DNA from 2 places in the Paenibacillus urinalis genome. Region 2 is predicted to be linked to the other one. Evidence: a T-box and tRNA genes for the amino acid it is inferred to sense, from the RefSeq annotation. Region 2 holds a T-box; the other holds one or more tRNA genes.
The links. The T-box of region 2 lies ahead of tyrS (tyrosine--tRNA ligase). A T-box ahead of a tRNA ligase gene usually reads a tRNA of that ligase, here a tRNA-Tyr.
Positions count from the first base shown of each region.

Region 1 (9,321 bases), 670 kb from region 2:
GGTGCGAGGACAGTGTCAGGTGGGCAGTTTGACTGGGGCGGTCGCCTCCTAAAGAGTAACGGAGGCGCCCAAAGGTTCCCTCAGAATGGTTGGAAATCATTCGAAGAGTGTAAAGGCACAAGGGAGCTTGACTGCGAGACCTACAAGTCGAGCAGGGACGAAAGTCGGGCTTAGTGATCCGGTGGTACCGCATGGAAGGGCCATCGCTCAACGGATAAAAGCTACCCTGGGGATAACAGGCTTATCTCCCCCAAGAGTCCACATCGACGGGGAGGTTTGGCACCTCGATGTCGGCTCATCGCATCCTGGGGCTGAAGTAGGTCCCAAGGGTTGGGCTGTTCGCCCATTAAAGCGGTACGCGAGCTGGGTTCAGAACGTCGTGAGACAGTTCGGTCCCTATCTGTCGTGGGCGTAGGAAATTTGAGAGGAGCTGTCCTTAGTACGAGAGGACCGGGATGGACGTACCGCTGGTGTACCAGTTGTTCCGCCAGGAGCACCGCTGGGTAGCTATGTACGGACGGGATAAGCGCTGAAAGCATCTAAGCGTGAAGCCCCCCTCAAGATGAGATTTCCCAACTAGTAAGACCCCTTGAAGACGACGAGGTAGATAGGCTGGGGGTGGAAGTGCAGCAATGCATGGAGCTGACCAGTACTAATCGGTCGAGGGCTTATCCAAAAAATACCCCAACAATGGGGAAAGCAATAAATCGCACATTGTTTCGTATCTAGTTTTGAAAGAACAATCATATGTTCTTTATTCCCTGATAGCTCAGTTGGTAGAGCACTCGACTGTTAATCGAGTTGTCACAGGTTCGAGTCCTGTTCGGGGAGCCATGGAGAGGTGTCCGAGTTGGCCGAAGGAGCACGATTGGAAATCGTGTAGGCGCCAAAAGCGTCTCGAGGGTTCGAATCCCTCTCTCTCCGCCACTATTTTTATAAGTAAGGCCCGTTGGTCAAGGGGTTAAGACACCTCCCTTTCACGGAGGTAACAGGGGTTCGAATCCCCTACGGGTCACTTTAATTTATTCTTTATATAATGGAGACTTAGCTCAGCTGGGAGAGCATCTGCCTTACAAGCAGAGGGTCGGGGGTTCGATCCCCTCAGTCTCCATTCTTAATATCGCGGGGTGGAGCAGCTCGGTAGCTCGTCGGGCTCATAACCCGAAGGTCGCAGGTTCAAATCCTGCCCCCGCAATTGAATTATATGGAACTGTGGTGTAGAGGCCTAACATGCCTGCCTGTCACGCAGGAGATCGCGGGTTCGAATCCCGTCAGTTCCGCCATCTTAGAATAAGCTTCAGGGTGAGAAGCCGATTAGGGTTCGTCGAAGCATTTGCATCGATAGCAATACTTCGCAGTCTCGAATGAATGTGAGAGTATCCCGTCAGTTCCGCCACTTAACTTATTATGATATAATATGGCTCGGTAGCTCAGTCGGTAGAGCAGAGGACTGAAAATCCTCGTGTCGGCGGTTCGATTCCGTCCCGAGCCACCATTTAACACCTTGTGCCGGTGTAGCTCAACTGGTAGAGCAACTGACTTGTAATCAGTAGGTTGGGGGTTCAAGTCCTCTCGCCGGCACCACAGTTTCATATGGAGGATTAGCGAAGTGGCCAAACGCATCAGACTGTAAATCTGCTCCCGTAAGGGTTCGGTGGTTCGAATCCATCATCCTCCACCAGTTTCATAGGGGCATAGTTTAAAGGTAGAACAGCGGTCTCCAAAACCGTTAGTGTGGGTTCAATTCCTGCTGCCCCTGCCAATTACCTTATAATTTATATGGCGGTCGTGGCGAAGGGGTTAACGCACCGGATTGTGGCTCCGGCATTCGTGGGTTCAAGTCCCATCGATCGCCCCATTTATATTTTATTGGGGATTAGCCAAGCGGTAAGGCAACGGACTTTGACTCCGTCACGCATAGGTTCGAATCCTATATCCCCAGCCATTTTTGCGCGGACGTGGCTCAGCGGTAGAGCATCGCCTTGCCAAGGCGAGGGTCGCGGGTTCGATTCCCGTCGTCCGCTCCATAATAAGGCGCCATAGCCAAGTGGTAAGGCACAGCTCTGCAAAAGCTTTATCCCCAGTTCGAATCTGGGTGGCGCCTCCATTTCTTAAGCGGGAGTGGCGGAATCGGCAGACGCACAGGACTTAAAATCCTGCGGTAGGTGACTATCGTACCAGTTCAAGTCTGGTCTTCCGCATGTTAGATCAATATGTGCCCTTAGCTCAGCTGGATAGAGCGTTTGACTACGAATCAAAAGGTCAGGAGTTCGAATCTCTTAGGGCACGCTTTAATTAAATAAGCCGGTGTGGCGGAATTGGCAGACGCGCGCGACTCAAAATCGTGAGGGAAACCGTGGGGGTTCGAGTCCCTTCACCGGCATAACTCAGCAAGGAGCATTACTAACATAGTAATGCTCCTTGCTTTTTTTGCGTTGAAATTTCATTCTATAAGCGTGTTTTCGTCTACATATCCGTGACTTTAAATCGAGTCAAATCGTTGGGTATTATACGGATAAGTTGGTAAGAAAAAAAGAGACGAGAATAGGAGGCTATATTGCCTCCTATGATTAGATTGCTTTTCTATCTTCCCGATATTGTCCAGGTGTGACGCCCTCTATTTTCCGGAAAGAGCGAATGAAGTTTTGGGAATTGTTGTACCTTAGTTTGGTAGCGATGTCCTTGATGGACATATCGGACGTTGTCAGCCATTTTTTTGCCATACTAAAACGATAGTTGGTCAAATATTCGCTAAACGAGCAGCCGGTCTCTTTACGAAACACACTGCTAAGATAATTGGCATTGTAATGAAGACGATGGGCACATTCCTCTAACGTAAGATCTGTATCATAATAATTCTGCACGAGGTCAATGATCTTCTCAGAAATATGATGATACTGAGTATTCTGGCGATTACGGAATACACCAAGAGTAGGAAGAATAAGCTTGGACCAGAACCAATTACGGATCTCATCAACAGTGTCCAGCTTCAGAATATCTTCAAAGACAGAGCGTTTCTCATGATAGATTTGATGCACACTAATTCCTGACTCTTGCATGATCAGCAGAAGATTATTAAGCAGCCGAGTAATCGGTATTTGGTATTCATGGGGAAGCAGCTCAAGATCGAAGATACCGTCAAGCAGCTGATCAAAAGTATCACGGGCCTTGCGCTCATCTGCCAGCTTGATCGCCTCTATCAGCTCATTCTCCAGCTGTGCTGGATAAGACAGGTTAACATAGTGCTTACCGTCATTTAGATCCTGATACTGGATGACGATGCCTTTACCGAGCTTGATCCGATGTCTGAGTGCCTCGAGCCCCTCACGATATGCCATAGAAATACCGTGGAACGATTCCACAGGTAAGCTAATCCCGATACTCACTGATAGATCAAGCACTTGATCAATATGGTTTTGAACATCCTCTGTTAAAGAGTAGAGATAAGCATTAAATACGGTATCATCCGTTTCTTCACCGCCAACCAGCAGAACGATGGTATGGTCGATAATGACCGGACTAAGACGCTCTTTCTGTGAGACAAGCTCTTCCAGCATATTTTGTACGGCAAACAATAACAGCTCAAGATCCTTTTTCTCATATCGGGTTTGCTCCGTAAAATCAATCTGAATGGTCAAGACAGCCATCGTGCGCCATTCGTTGATTTGTTTGCCATAACCATATTGCTCGAGCTTGTGAAGAAGCTCATTTGATTTAAACTGACCTGTGAATACTCTCGTTAGATAGAAGGTTCTAACCTGCTGAATGTGCTGATGCAGCTCCTTTTCAAGCCTAGTCTTCGACTGGAATAAGTCAGAAACTTCAGCTCCAATATGCTCAAATTCGTTACGTTCTGGTCTAAGCCCCAGCTCATTCAGTAATCTCCGGATAGGTGAATAAATGCGTCTTGATCCAAGAAAGGCCATTCCAACGGAAATAAGCAGCAAAGCCAGACACATCAGCAGTGTGTAGGTTCCAATTTGTGATGATTTTTGAGTAAGACTCTGGATGGAGGTTGCCGATAAGTAGGTCCAATCATTAAGCTCAGAACGATAATAAGATACCGCGTAATCTTGGCCCGAGAGTTCCGTTGTAAACTGCCCGGACGGCTGCTCGAGTCTGCCTTCGGCACGAAGTCCACTCTCAGCTAAGGACTTGCCAATCAGTTCCTGATTATAGTGAAACAGAATACGTTCATTGGCATCTAAGATAATAATGTCTTCCGTCGAGTCACCATCCTTTTGGATAAAGTCCTTTAGCTCACAGGAGGGGATATTGGCGATCGCAAGACCAGATTTCTCGATCCCGGTGGCCGGCAGTTTTTTGACCAGGCTGATATTGTACTGGCAGTTGGCACCGTTCGCATTCTCCTCACTATAAAACCATTTCGATGGAGTGAGAGTCCAGCCTGAATTTTCCTTCATATTCTGAAGACTCTGGATCTCATCGGCGAGGGGATAATCATCGAAACGGTAGAGACCTGAGTTTTTGATCATCCAATTTTGGTTGAAATTGATGAGTACAACATCATCGAGCTTGGTTTCAAATGACTGCATGTTTCGGACTTCAGTGCGGAGATCATTATAGGTTTTGAAATCGGTTACAAAAAGTGGGCTATAAAGAGCGTTTTTAAGCACACTGGAGCTGACTACCTGATTAAGTGTGTGGTTGACAGTCACGAGCTTTTGCTCTAAATTGGAATTAATTTGCAAAATAAGCTGCATCTTACTGCTGTTGACGTTCCGCTGTATCTCCTGAGTAGAGGTAACATAAGCGAATACACCGATGAAAATGACAGGAATCGTGCTCAGCAGGAGGACGAAGATCGTTATTTTGCTTAAAAAGCTCAAAGCGTTCCAGCGCATGGACATCACCTGTCTCGATTAGTAATTGAGGCTTCTTATTGATTATGCCTATAAATGGAAAATTCGGCAAGGGGGATGGGCTGTTATGATGATTCTTTTTAAGCGAAAAGCATGGGGGAGACGCTTAATTGCGGCCGGAGCAGGCTTATTGTCCATCATGCTCATTAGTGGCTGCAATAGTGGAGCCCTTAAGGCGGAACTGCAAGTACCAGCAGAGGAGAAGCTTCCAATATCAATGATGGTCCCGCTCCATTTTCCCCATCCGCCGAGCGATGAAATCATGGATCGAATTGAGCAGCTTACTCATACGGAGCTGGAGATCAATTGGATCACAGACGGTATATACACAGATAAGCTGAACACGGCACTCACGACCAATTCCATGAAGAAAGTTACCTTCGTGAAGCATATTGATTATCCGTTTATCAAAAATGCGATACGAACGGATGCATTCTGGGAAATCGGCTCCTATATCGAAGAATTTCCGAATCTCAGATATTTGGATTCCGGTATACTTGAGCAGACGGCGGTGGATGGACGTATTTACGGATTATACACAGAGAGACCCTCTTCAAGACAAGGCGTCATCATTCGAGAAGATTGGCTTGATCGGCTGGGGCTTGAAACACCGAAAACATTAGACCAGCTGTACGAGGTTATGAGAGCGTTTACTTTTTCTGATCCGGACGGAAATGGCATGGATGATACGATTGGATTAGCAGATCGGAACGACCTCACCTATGGGGCTTTTAAGACACTATCTTCGTATTTTGGAACACCGAATAACTGGCTGGTCAAAGGAAACACATTGATTCCTGAGTTTGAGACCCAGGCCTACCTGGACACGATGAACTTCATGAAGAAGCTCGTTAAGGAAAAGCTGATCAATCAGGATTTTGCTGTCACTAGCAAGGATGTACAGAGAGATATGATCATTACAGGCAAAGCTGGTGTATATATTGGCAGCATGACAGATGTGCAGCGTTTGTATGATGAGACTAAGGTACTGAATCCAGACGCAAGATTCACGCTTTCGAATCGAATACAGGGGCCGGCAGGATATAAAGTGTGGTCTATACCGAATTATAACGGTGTTTTTTTATTTTCGAAGAAGGCCATAGAAACAGAAGCGGAGCTGAAAAAGATCCTAGGCTTTTTTGACAGAACGATGGATGAGGATGTAGCCAATTTAATGCGCTATGGTATTGAAGGTATACACTACACGGTTCAGGATGGCAAGGTGCTGCTCGATGAAGGAACATCAATTCTGCGGGTTAACGAAGTAAATCCGTTGTACACATTAATGATTGCGGATCTCAGCAACCCTAATGTAATGCCAATTGCGAAGCAGGAAGCATTAACTGCATTAGCAGAGGAATTGAGCATGGATAATGAGAAGTTCCTGGTTCAGGACCCGACGCTCCATCTGGAGTCTGATACGTATGCCGAAAAAAATGTGGAATTGGAAACATTGATATCCGATGCAACCTATCATTACATTTTGGGAAATCTTGATCAAGAAGGCTTCGCCCGTGAAATTGATCGATGGAAGCAACTGGGCGGAGAAGATATTATACAAGAATATACTTCTGCTTATTTCAAGTGAATAGGTATAAGGAACCGTCCAATGGTGATTCGCAGGAATCAGATTGGGCGTTTTTTTATTCTTTGTGAGCGGAAATAACGCTAATAACCATGATAATCATTTGATTAGGTGTCATAAGAAATCGGGCGATATGGGCAAATGATTGTATTCGTACTCTGTTTTTCAAATGTAATGTGAAGAGGCAAGCAAGTTATCCATCAACTTAATGGAGGTCATGACAAAAATGAAAAAAAGAACATTCGCCATGCTTAGTCTTTTAACGTCATTCAGTATGGTTCTATCTGCCTGTGGAGGCGGAGGTGACAGCAGCTCAGGAACTCCCAGCGAACCAGGGGCAGCTCAAGGGGGAGAAGAAGCATCCAATCAACCGGCAGAGATTACGATTATGCTTCCTCTAAACACTGCAGAAACTCCACCGGATACGATTAAAAATGAAGTGGAGAAGCTGACAAATACGAAGCTGACGTATCAATTTTTTCCGGCCGACACTTATGAAGAGAAATTAACGACCTCCTTTGCTACAGGTTCATTACCCGATGTCACTTACCTGAAGAATCAGGCCACATTCATTCAAATGAAGGAAGCCATTCGTGACGGACAGTTTTGGGAGATTGGTCCTTACTTAAGCGAATTTGAAAATTTAAATAAACTGAAACCACTCATTCTTGAGAATACAAAGGTGGATGGAAAGCTCTATTCATTATATATCGGCCGGCCATTAGCAAGGCAGGGGCTCATCTATCGTAAAGATTGGGCAGATAAGCTGGGCATTGAAGCACCAACCAATGTGGATCAATTCTACAATATGTTGAAAGCGTTTAAAGAGCAGGATCCGGACGGAGATGGTCAGGACAATACGATTGGACTGACCGACCGAAATGATTTGGTATATGGAGCCTTTAAGACGGTTGCTTCCTGGTACAACGTTCCGAATAACTGGGGGGAGAAGGATGGACAGCTCCAGCCAGATTTCACATTCCCTGAGTATATGGAAACCCTCGATTTCTTCAAGAAGCTTCATCAGGAAGGGCTGATCAATCAGGATTTTGCAGCTACGAGTAAAACAGATCAGGTTAACTTGTTCACGAGCGGTAAGGCAGGAGCTTATGTAGGGGCGATGTCGGATATTAACTCTCTTCACAAGGACCTGATCAAGAATGCGCCGGATGCTGTGCTGGATGTGGAGAGCAAAATTGCTGGACCTACCGGAGAAGCGGCAACCTGGGCAATTCCTGGTTATAACAATGTCATTTTGTTCCCAACTTCCGCGATCAAGGATGAAGCAGAGCTGAAGCAGGTGCTAGCCTTCTTTGACAAGATGATGACTCCTGAAGTGGCCAATTTAATGTACTGGGGACAGGAGGGTGTACATTATACCGTTGAAGACAGTAAGGCAAAAGCATCGGAGGATCAGGAAAAAACGGAACGTGAAGTCAAGGGCTACAAAGACAGTGTTATCGGGGAACCCGAAACCAATGGAATGTATGAAGGTTATCATGATCTGCCGGGCCGAATCCATGCAGAAGAGCTGACCGTGGCGAATGAGGAGATTGCCGTTCACGATCCTACGGCTGCGCTTGATTCTGAGACCTATACAACTAAAGGTGTAGAGCTGCAGACGATCATTACGGATGCGACTTACAAGTATATTTATGGAACCTTAGACCAAGCAGGATTTGAAGCTGCTATAGAGCAATGGAAGAAGCAAGGCGGGGAGCAGATTATTCAAGAATTTAATGAAGCGTACGCAGCCAAGAAGTAACAATAGGGTCTCTGTAGTTATAAAAGTTTCAGTATTGCCAAAAACATCCGATGATGTTTCATCCAGACGTTACTAGTGCCGCCGGGCATAACGGATAGAAAGGGAGAGAGCCATGCAGGAAATCGCCGTTCCATCTGCAACAACCCGTAAAAAGGAGAGCAGGCTGCGTAAAAGAATTTGGAAAAATAAATGGATTTACGTCATGCTGCTCCCAGGTATTCTTTATTTTCTTATCTTTAAATATTTACCGATGTATGGACTTGTCATTTCATTTCAGGACTATAAGCCGTTCAAGGGGATACTTGGCAGCGAATGGGTAGGATTCGAGCACTTTGCCCGATTGTTCAATGAGCCAGATTTTCTAAACATACTCACGAATACACTCATCCTGTTCGGGTTAAATCTGCTCTTCTATTTTCCAGTGCCGATCATTCTTGCCCTTATGCTGAACGAGGTGAGGAACTCCTTCTTCAAAAAGACATTCCAAACCCTCGTGTATCTGCCGCATTTCATGTCCTGGGTTATTATCGTATCGATCGGCTATGTCATGCTGACGATGGACGGCGGGATTGTGAATGAGCTGCTCGTATTTTTTGGCTTCGAGAAAATAAATTTCTTGCTCAGCACAGAGTGGTTCAGGCCAACGTATATCATTCAGGTGATCTGGCGTGAGGCAGGCTGGGGAACAATTGTTTACCTTGCTGCCATTGCCTCTGTTGATCCTCAGCTGTACGAAGCGGCAAGAATGGACGGAGCGAATCGGCTGCGTCAAATATGGCATATCACACTTCCTGCCATTCGCAGTGTCATCATTATACTGCTCATTCTGAAGATCGGCGATGTGCTGGAGCTTGGCTTCGAGCATGTATATCTCCTGCTGAACTCCATGAACCGTGAGGTTGCCGAGATCATTGATACTTATGTCTATACAGCTGCAATGAAGCAGGGACAATTCAGCTATAGTACTGCGATCGGCTTCTTTAAATCCTTTGTTGGATTAATCCTTGTCATGGTCGCCAATAAACTAGCCAAAAAAATGGGCGAAGAGGGCGTTTACTAATCTCGTCGGGAGGAGAGAGAAAATGGTT
Region 1 is NZ_CP118108.1:4,579,369-4,588,689, reverse strand. Features, by position in the region: rRNA gene PUW25_RS21290 (23S ribosomal RNA) at 1-676, shown strand, start outside; tRNA gene PUW25_RS21285 (tRNA-Asn) at 759-834, shown strand; tRNA gene PUW25_RS21280 (tRNA-Ser) at 836-927, shown strand; tRNA gene PUW25_RS21275 (tRNA-Glu) at 944-1,015, shown strand; tRNA gene PUW25_RS21270 (tRNA-Val) at 1,039-1,111, shown strand; tRNA gene PUW25_RS21265 (tRNA-Met) at 1,122-1,195, shown strand; tRNA gene PUW25_RS21260 (tRNA-Asp) at 1,207-1,283, shown strand; tRNA gene PUW25_RS21255 (tRNA-Phe) at 1,420-1,495, shown strand; tRNA gene PUW25_RS21250 (tRNA-Thr) at 1,509-1,584, shown strand; tRNA gene PUW25_RS21245 (tRNA-Tyr) at 1,596-1,681, shown strand; tRNA gene PUW25_RS21240 (tRNA-Trp) at 1,689-1,762, shown strand; tRNA gene PUW25_RS21235 (tRNA-His) at 1,783-1,858, shown strand; tRNA gene PUW25_RS21230 (tRNA-Gln) at 1,871-1,945, shown strand; tRNA gene PUW25_RS21225 (tRNA-Gly) at 1,953-2,027, shown strand; tRNA gene PUW25_RS21220 (tRNA-Cys) at 2,034-2,107, shown strand; tRNA gene PUW25_RS21215 (tRNA-Leu) at 2,116-2,201, shown strand; tRNA gene PUW25_RS21210 (tRNA-Arg) at 2,216-2,289, shown strand; tRNA gene PUW25_RS21205 (tRNA-Leu) at 2,304-2,383, shown strand; gene PUW25_RS21200 (helix-turn-helix domain-containing protein) at 2,571-4,865, opposite strand; gene PUW25_RS21195 (extracellular solute-binding protein) at 4,951-6,471, shown strand; gene PUW25_RS21190 (extracellular solute-binding protein) at 6,695-8,233, shown strand; gene PUW25_RS21185 (ABC transporter permease) at 8,346-9,293, shown strand; gene PUW25_RS21180 (carbohydrate ABC transporter permease) at 9,316-9,321, shown strand, end outside.
Region 1: it encodes a tRNA-Tyr, which carries the amino acid that the T-box ahead of tyrS (tyrosine--tRNA ligase) is inferred to sense. The anticodon was not compared.

Region 2 (9,321 bases):
TGATGTTTGGTATGGTTCATTGTTCATCAGTGCTCCTTCTGGAGTGTCATAGCGTGTTCTCTCTACTTATAACAAATAACCAAAAAAATGAAAAGGAAATATTAACACAATCTCAAACTATGCTATAATATTCCAGACATAAAGTTTTCACATTTCTAGCAATAGCCGCAGTAACTCGGATACGTCGGTAAGTTGAATCAAATTTTGCATGAAAGTGAGTTATGAATTTGATTCAGGTCATCACAAATTTGTAAGCGCTAACTAACCTGTACATTGTGAAAATGTAACTGAGGAGGCTCTGAAGGCAATGAGTCATGATCAAAATGAATTTATCGCGACTGTCGTAGAGCGTAGTAATCTGGGAGATTACACACAGGCTCGTGAGCAATTTAGCTGGGAAGAAGTGAAGAAGCACTTTACGTGGTATGAAACAGGCAAAGTAAATATGGCATATGAAGCGATTGATCGTCATGTGGACGAAGGTAATGGGGCACGTACAGCGCTCCTCTACAGTGATGCGGTCAGAGAGGAAGCGTACAGCTTCCTGGATCTTAGTGAAGGCTCTAATCGATTTGGTAATGTACTCCGTAAGTACGGAATATCCAAAGGTGATCGGGTCTTTATTTTTATGCCAAGAAGCCCTGAGCTGTACTTGAGTCTGCTAGGTACATTGAAGGTCGGAGCTATAGTGGGTCCGTTATTTGAAGCCTTCATGGAAACGGCAGTGAAGGATCGTCTGCTTGATAGTGAAGCGGTAGCACTGATCACCGTTCCGCAGCTGCTGCCGCGTATCAATCGTGACGAACTGCCTCAGCTGAAGCATATTTTCGTCGTGGGCGGCGGAGCACAGGAGCAAGAGGGCTTTATTGACTACGATGCAGAGATGGCAGCGGCTTCAGATGAGCTGGAGCTGGAGTGGCTTAGTCTGGAAGACGGTATGATTCTGCACTATACCTCCGGATCGACTGGCAAGCCCAAAGGGGTCTATCACGTTCACAACGCAATGATTCAGCATTACTATACAGGGAAGGTCGTCCTGGATTTACGAGAGGATGATATTTATTGGTGTACCGCGGATCCTGGATGGGTGACGGGTACGTCTTATGGTATTTTTGCGCCTTGGTTGAATGGAGTCACGAACGTGATCAGAGGCGGCAGATTCAGTCCACAGGATTGGTATCAAACGATTGTCAATAATAAAGTTACGGTGTGGTACAGTGCTCCTACAGCATTTCGAATGCTGATGAGTGCAGGGGATGAGGTCATTAAGCAATTTGATTTGTCTACTCTGCGTCATGTACTCTCCGTAGGCGAGCCTTTGAATCCTGAGGTGGTCAGATGGGGAACCAAAGCCTACAATCAGCGCATTCATGATACCTGGTGGATGACGGAGACCGGAGCTCAGCTTATCTGTAACTATCCAGGTATGGTGATTAAGCCGGGCTCAATGGGTAAACCGCTCCCGGGTATTGAGGCTGCAATTATTAATGATCAAGGGGAGGAGCTTCCTCCGTATTCCATGGGTAATCTGGCAATTAAGACACCGTGGCCTTCCATGATGAGACAGGTGTGGAACAATCAGCCCAAATACGACGAATATTTTCGTATTCCTGGCTGGTATGTATCCGGGGATTCAGCTTATATGGATGAGGACGGGTATTTTTGGTTCCAAGGCAGAATTGACGATGTCATCAACTCTTCTGGCGAACGAATCGGTCCTTTTGAAGTAGAGAGCAAGCTCGTAGAGCATCCAGCAGTTGCAGAAGCGGGCGTAATTGGTAAACCGGATCTCGTTCGAGGTGAGATTATTAAGGCCTTTGTCTCCTTACGAGAAGGCTATGAACCTACACAGGAATTGAAGGACGATATTTACCGTTTTGTAAAAGAGGGCTTATCGGCTCATGCAGCACCTCGCGAAATAGAGTTTAAGGATAAATTACCGAAGACTCGATCAGGGAAGATTATGCGAAGAGTGCTTAAAGCGTGGGAGCTTGATTTACCTGCTGGCGATTTGTCCACGATTGAAGATTAGGATGATCGTCCGTGTTAATATTATGACTTAATCAAAAAACTCGAATATATAACAAAAAAGCTAACGTAAGTTTAAGACTTACGTTAGCTTTTTTTACTTCTATAGCCAATGTTTAAGGACTTACTGGTGCTGACGGACTGGATTCTCCAGCCGCGTTAACCGCGGTTACTCTGAATGCACCCTTGGCTTCCGCATTATTGTAAGTGAATGCCGTGAAACCAGCAGTTCCAACATGCTGGAAAGGCTCCTGCCCCGTTTCACTATAGTAAACATTGAATCCTGTTACGCCTTCCTGTTCCGCCCAAGTGATAACAATGCCTTGCTCTGTAATCTGGGCTGAAACGCCGCTAGGGGCTGCAGGCGCACCTGACGCATCGGTATTGCTGTTCGCTCCAGTGTCACCGTCCGGGTTCGCATCTGGATCGACGACCGTACCTGGAACCTCAATAGGAGTGTCAGGTGTCTCTTCCACTGGAGGAGGAGCCTGACCGCCGCTGCTGACAATTGCACTAGGTGCTGATTCTCTGCCAGCCACATCGACGGCAACGATGTAGAACTGTACGCTGCTGCCGGCATAGCTGCTAAATGAAGTCGGATTGCCTGCAAGCACAACTTTACCCTGATTCTGGAACGGACCACCGTTCATGCTCCGATATAGTCTGTATCCGACGACATCGCCAGCTGCGCTTGGATTAAAGGTGATGACTGCATTTCCGTTGTTCACCGTCATTCTGACATTACCAGGAGCATCTGGATTCGCTCCATCGTCCTTACGAGGGTCAACCTCCTTAGGCATGTCTTCATCGGCATCGTCCGGCAAGTAGTAAGATAATGGCTCATGCTCAGCCATAACTTTAAATGCTTCCTGGAGCTGCTTAATCAGCTCAGAGATTGGACGTTCACGCTTCACGACGGTTTGCTCCTTCAGCATATCTGAAGGTGTCTCGTCTCTAGGAATATAATTCACACCGTTGTAAGTAATGTACTTCGATTTAGCGACCGCATCGTCGCTTTCGGTCGGTACATATTTCGTGTTGAAGATATCCGTTACGAATTTGTCGGTAAGTGAAGTCGGGAGCTTACCGCTGTATGCGGATACCGTCTTGGTTGTAATATTCTCAGGCTTCGTAAAGGTCTTGGTAGGGAACAGGTCAGGCTCAGCCTCGTTGACTTCGTTTAATATTTTAGCCCAGAGTCTGCGGGCCCGTTCTCTTTCAGCACCTTTAGCGAGTGTGGATAGAGTCTCCTTGTTGTTATAGCCCACCCATACGCCGAGAGTCACATCCGGTGTATATCCTTGGAACCATACATCTGCATAGTTCTGCGTCGTTCCTGTCTTGCCGGCAATTTCAATTTCACCATACTTATTGAAATTGTCTCTGACGAGCTTACCTGTACCGTCCGAAATAACCGTGCTTAACATGTCTGTCATCAAATAAGCTGTTTCCTTAGAGAAAACTTCCTTCGGTGCTGCTTCATGGGAGTATACGATGTTCCCTTGTGAATCAACAATTTTCTCAATCATGTAGGCATCATTAAAGACACCATTGTTCGCAATTGCACCATATGCATTCGTCAGCTCTTCTACGGATACACCGTAAGTGAGACCTCCGAGTACACCGGTAGTTGCATTCGTATAATCTACATCCGTCAAGGTAGTGATACCTAAACTCTTCGCGAAATCCCAAGCCTTCTGAAGACCCAGCTCTTCATTAAAGATTTTGAGGGCTGGAATGTTAAGAGATTGGTTCAACGCGTATCTTGCTGTCACAAGCCCATTATAATTTCCGTTTGAGTTCTTCGGAATATGATAGCCCTTCTGACCATCCTTCAAAATGATCGGCGAATCATCAAGAATGGAGGCTGGTTGTATAATTCCTTCTTCAAGCGCCGGAAGAAATGCGGCAATCGGCTTCATGGCTGAACCCGGCTGTCTCACCATCTGCGTGGCAAAGTTCAAATTCTCAGTATTAAAATCGCGGCCTTCGATCATGCCGAGAATTTTTCCGGTCTTGTGATCAATCATCATGGCAGCCGTCTGCTCTAAGCCTTTGCTCTCGTTATACGCTGAGAAGTTGCTATCATCCTCGGCGATGGCACGCATCGTCTTATAGACATTTTTATTAATTGTCGTATAGACGCGATATCCGCCGGTACGAAGCTTCTGCAGCGCTTCCTCTGTCAGCTCACTGTCCGATTTATCCGGAGCTTCTCCTTCAGGATAGAGCACATCTATGAGCACCTTGGCAGCCTGTCTTTCGGTTTCAAGCATAAGGTAAGGATACGTATTGTATGCCTTGGCCACTCTTGGTGCAAGCGATGACTTCAGATCAAACGCTAATGCCTCATCATGTTCATCCTGTGTTATCTTGCCCAAAGCAAGCATACGTCCGAGCACACGCTCCTGACGCTCAATGGCATTGTCGAAATTGTCCTCATTGAACTCACCTTTACCGTTAAAAGCGGAGTAGGCGGAAGGAAGCTGAGGCAGACCCGCCAAATAGGCAGCCTGTGCAATGTTCAGATCATTTAGATCGTTCACATTAAAAATACCTTTGGCTGCAGCTTTGATCCCGTATACGTTGTATCCGCTGGAGCCATTCCCGAAAGGAACCTTATTTAAATAAGCTGTAATGATTTCATCCTTGGTCAAAAACCGTTCTAAACGCAAGGATAGTAAAATTTCCTTCACTTTCCGATCTTCCGTCTTGTCCAGACTCAGGAAGACCCGTCTTGCCAGCTGCTGAGTTAATGTGCTCCCGCCTGTTTGTACAGGCTCGTTAAGCACCCTCTCCTTGACAGCTCTAAGAGTACCTGTTATGTCTACGCCTTTATGTTCATAAAAAGTATCATCCTCGATAGAAGTCACTGCATCAAGCACGATTTGAGGAATGTCCTCCAGTTCCACAATACGCCGGTCTTCTTCTGTCCTAAGTTGACCGATTGCTGAACCGTCTGCAAAATAAGCAAAACCCGTTAGTGCATTCTCACTCACCGCTTGTTCGATTGCAGCTCTGGAGCGGACAGGCTCGTCTTTAACAATGGATGCTATGTAACCTGTAAGTGCACCGCCGACAAACAGGATACCTACGAAAGCAAGAACGACCATCCATTTTACAAAACTACCCAACCTGCTTAAGAATTTTCTTTTGCGGGAAGGCTGCTCATCAGGTTTTTTATCCTTATCATCAACCATCAAATGTCTTCCTCCTTTTAACAGGCATTATTATAGCATAAAATCACTCTTTTGAACCCCCGCAAATGGTGGCAAGGGTCGGAAATTGACATCCCTTCTCGGAATATGTTATATATAAAGTCAAAACTTGATACGGAAAAAAGCTGTGAAGGACTCCAGTAGGAGGCGGATAACACATAGTCAGAGAGCCGGTGGGTGGTGTGAACCGGTATGTGCCGCTTGTCGAATTACCGTCCGGAGCTGTCCAGATGAACAGGAATAGCAGGTTGAAATTACCATGAGCTATTGCAGGATTAGTCTGGTACCGGGTTGAAATCCCGTTATGTCAATGAAGTGGAAGTGCCTATCTTTTTATTTGTAGAGCAGGCACTTTAATTAGGGTGGTAACGCGAGCGCTCCTTCTCGTCCCTTGGGATGAGAAGGAGCTTTTTTGTGTCCAAATAGATCGAGCAGGATCGAACATATTATAGGAGGTACGTTAGGATGAAATGGGAAGAACTCAGCAAGACCCAGCAGGAGGAAGTGAACCGTCAGCTGGATGTGATATCAAGAGGAGTATCCGAAATTGTTCCAGAAGAGGATCTGAAGCAGAAGATCATGAAATCGGTGGTCAGCGGAGTACCGCTTCAAGTGAAGCTTGGCATGGATCCATCCGCACCTGATTTGCATATTGGCCACACTGTAGTTATGCACAAGCTGCGTCAATTCCAGGATCTCGGTCATGAAGTGCAGCTGATCATCGGGGACTTCACAGGCCGGATTGGCGACCCGACAGGGAAATCCGAGACACGGAAGCAATTGAGTGAGGAAGACGTCATACGCAACGCAGAGACATACAAGAAGCAGTTGTTCAAAATATTGGATCCGAACAAAACAAAAGTATACAACAACTCCGATTGGCTTGCGCCGATGAACTTCTCTGAAGTCGTGAATCTGGCTGCCAAGGTAACCGTTGCCCGGATGATGGAGCGCGATGATTTCACAAAACGTTTCCAGAGCGGCCAGCCAATCAGCATTCATGAATTTTTCTACCCGCTTATGCAAGGAACGGATTCTGTCGTTCTCAAGAGTGATATTGAGCTTGGCGGAACGGATCAGAAGTTCAATCTATTGATGGGACGTACATTGCAAAAGGAAAATGGAGACGAAGCACAGGCCACCATCATGCTACCGCTTCTGGAAGGTCTGGACGGGGTTCAGAAGATGAGCAAGAGCCTTGGCAACTACATCGGTATCGATGAGGAGCCAAACGAAATTTACGGTAAATCGATGTCTGTTCCCGATGAGCTTATGATGAAATACTACACGCTGGCTACCGATCTAAGTGCAGAGGATCTGAAGGCACTGGAGCAAGGTATTGAAGACGGCAGTGTTCATCCGCGCGACGCGAAGATGAAGCTCGCTTACACCTTTGTTCGTATGTACCACGGAGAAGAAGCGGCTGAAGCAGCTCAGCAGCACTTTGTGACGGTATTCCAGCAGCGCGCACTTCCGGACGATATTGCGGAAGTCGTGATTCCGGCCGAATCGCTGGAGAATGGAAATATACGTCTGATCAGCCTGCTTACGACACTTGGATTTGCGGCTTCTAACGGAGAAGCTAAGCGCAGCATTCAGCAAGGCGCTGTCAAAATTAATGAAGAGAAGTGGGGAGATCCGAATAGTGAGTACACCCCGCAGGATGGCGATATCGTACAGGTCGGTAAACGCAAGTTTGCCAAAATCAAGCTGTAAAGTATTGAGAGCTTCGTTATAAGCTGAATTAGAAAAAGAGTGCCTTGAGTCAAATGACATGACAGGCACTCTTTTTCTATGTTCACAGGGAAAAGGAACAACTAAAAATCCCTCGAAAGCAAGCTTTCGAGGGATGTGTTCTCCAGTTAAATATTAACGGTTGTAGAACTCGACGATTTGCTTCTCATCGATATCTTGAGAAAGCTCAGCGCGTTCTGGAAGACGGATGAACTTGCCTTCAAGAGCAGCTTCGTTGTACTCAAGGTAAGATGGAAGATGTGTACGGTTTTCCAAAGCTTCTTTAATAGAGGAAAGACCGCGGCTTCTTTCACGAAGACCGATTACATCGCCAATGCTTACTGCATAAGAAGCGATATCTACTTTTTTACCGTTAACAGTCACATGACCGTGAGCTACCAGCTGACGTGCACCTGCACGAGAGTTGGAGAAACCAAGACGGTAAACGAGGTTGTCAAGACGGCTTTCCAGCAGGAACATGAAGTTCTCACCGGCAATACCTTGCATTTTTTGTGCTTTTGCAAACAAAGTACGGAATTGCTTTTCACCCAAGCCGTACATATGACGCAATTTTTGCTTTTCTTGAAGCTGCATACCGTAGTTGCTGATTTTTCTGCGTTGGTTAGGACCATGTTGACCCGGAGGGAAGTTGCGTTTCAGTTCTTTACCAGTTCCGCTCAGGGAAATGCCGAGACGGCGACTCAATTTAAATTTAGGACCAGTGTAACGTGCCATTGTTATAGTAACTCCTTTTATAATAAATTTCATATGATGGGGCTCTATTTGCGCCGCTCATTGTATCGCAAGCCTTATAAGGCAATACATTCTGATCCAGAGAGTTCAGCCGCTGTCCGGGTCAGCTACAATAAGCTGTGAGGGTGACACAACGTTACGCCCAAATTTAAAGACCATATCGGTCTCATTCAACAATATATATTATATTAAATGTACTAGTGAAGTCAAGAAGATGTGGTTATGAAGCTAAGAAAAAGGAGAATCCATATTTTGTCTAAAATTGTCGATAGGACTTATGACCTAAAAAGATAGGACAATTTTCTCTTAAACTCCGTGCAAATTGCGACGAAAGAGGGTAAAATAGATTTGTATCTTAATTTTAAACATTCGTGTACATTAATAAAATGCTGGTTAGCTATTCTTGGTTTGAACTGAAAGGTGCAAAGGAGTGCCGCTTTTATGACAAAACACCTTCATAAATCCGCTTATAAGATGGAAGATCTCTTGCTGGAGGGACCTGAACCGGAGAAATATAACCGCAACTCTAATGAGGACTTCAATGATCACCGTCTAGAACAACACTGGCTGGAATTTTTGGACGTCAACGTATTTGATACGGATCACATCGAACGGATCCTTAAGGATGCTTTTGAGGAATGGCGAATTCAACTGCTTACAATCCCTTCCTTTAATGAAGCCATTTTTTCGATATGGAACGGAAGTGGTACATGTCTTGCTGTCCAAGGTGAAGGGTCTTCTTCTGTAAAGAAAGCGGCTCAGCAGAAGATTCAACATTTCTTGTCCGAGCGAATGGGGCAGTCGGAGCCTATGGAAGTGGTCATCGAGCTTAGCTTGTCAGAAGAAACATTTGCTGAAGATTACAGTCTGTTTCTGCTCCCTCTGTATTCCCGCAGCGAGCAGAAACAGTTAGGGATCTTATGTATTGCCGTCAAGAAGAATAGGGTGACAGAGGGATTTGCAGACTTGCTCTTATCCTCCAAGTATCACTATCAAACTTGCTTTTACCGGCGGTTTGAACATTTATTTCTAGCCGATATGCTTCATATCCACAAGCTGTCTGATAATGAAAACCGGCGCAGATCCATCCTTCTTCAAATTGTGCAGCGGATGCAGGAGAAGATGGATGTGAGCGCAGTGCTTGAAGAGGTGTTCGACAGTGTTGCTTTTCTTTTTCCCGCGGTCCATCTTACGCTATATATGTCCCAGGACGGCGGCATGGATGACCCGAGAGTTAAGCCCTTGTATCTGCATGGAGACAATAGCTCCGTATGTGTTCGTGCCTTTACTGAAGAACGGATTATTACCCAGCCTTCCACTCGGCATCAATATGAGATTGGCATTCCATTCAGAGGTAAACAAGGGACATATGGTGTATTTCATATCGAAGGCAATCAGGAATGGATTGAAGATGTAGATCTGAAGCTGATTACCATGATGGCGGACACGGCGGGCACTGCTTATGAGAACGCCAAGCTGCATGAGCAATCCGGCACGCTCATTCAAGAGCTGCGGATGATTGACGAGCTGACCAAACGTCTGAACCGGAGTTTGCAGCTCACGGATATATATGAGTATGCAGTTCAGC
Region 2 is NZ_CP118108.1:3,912,593-3,921,913, reverse strand. Features, by position in the region: gene PUW25_RS18120 (GNAT family N-acetyltransferase) at 1-20, opposite strand, end outside; gene acsA (acetate--CoA ligase) at 308-2,032, shown strand; gene PUW25_RS18110 (transglycosylase domain-containing protein) at 2,145-5,228, opposite strand; T-box leader at 5,365-5,641, shown strand; gene tyrS (tyrosine--tRNA ligase) at 5,712-6,962, shown strand; gene rpsD (30S ribosomal protein S4) at 7,116-7,715, opposite strand; gene PUW25_RS18095 (sensor domain-containing diguanylate cyclase) at 8,175-9,321, shown strand, end outside.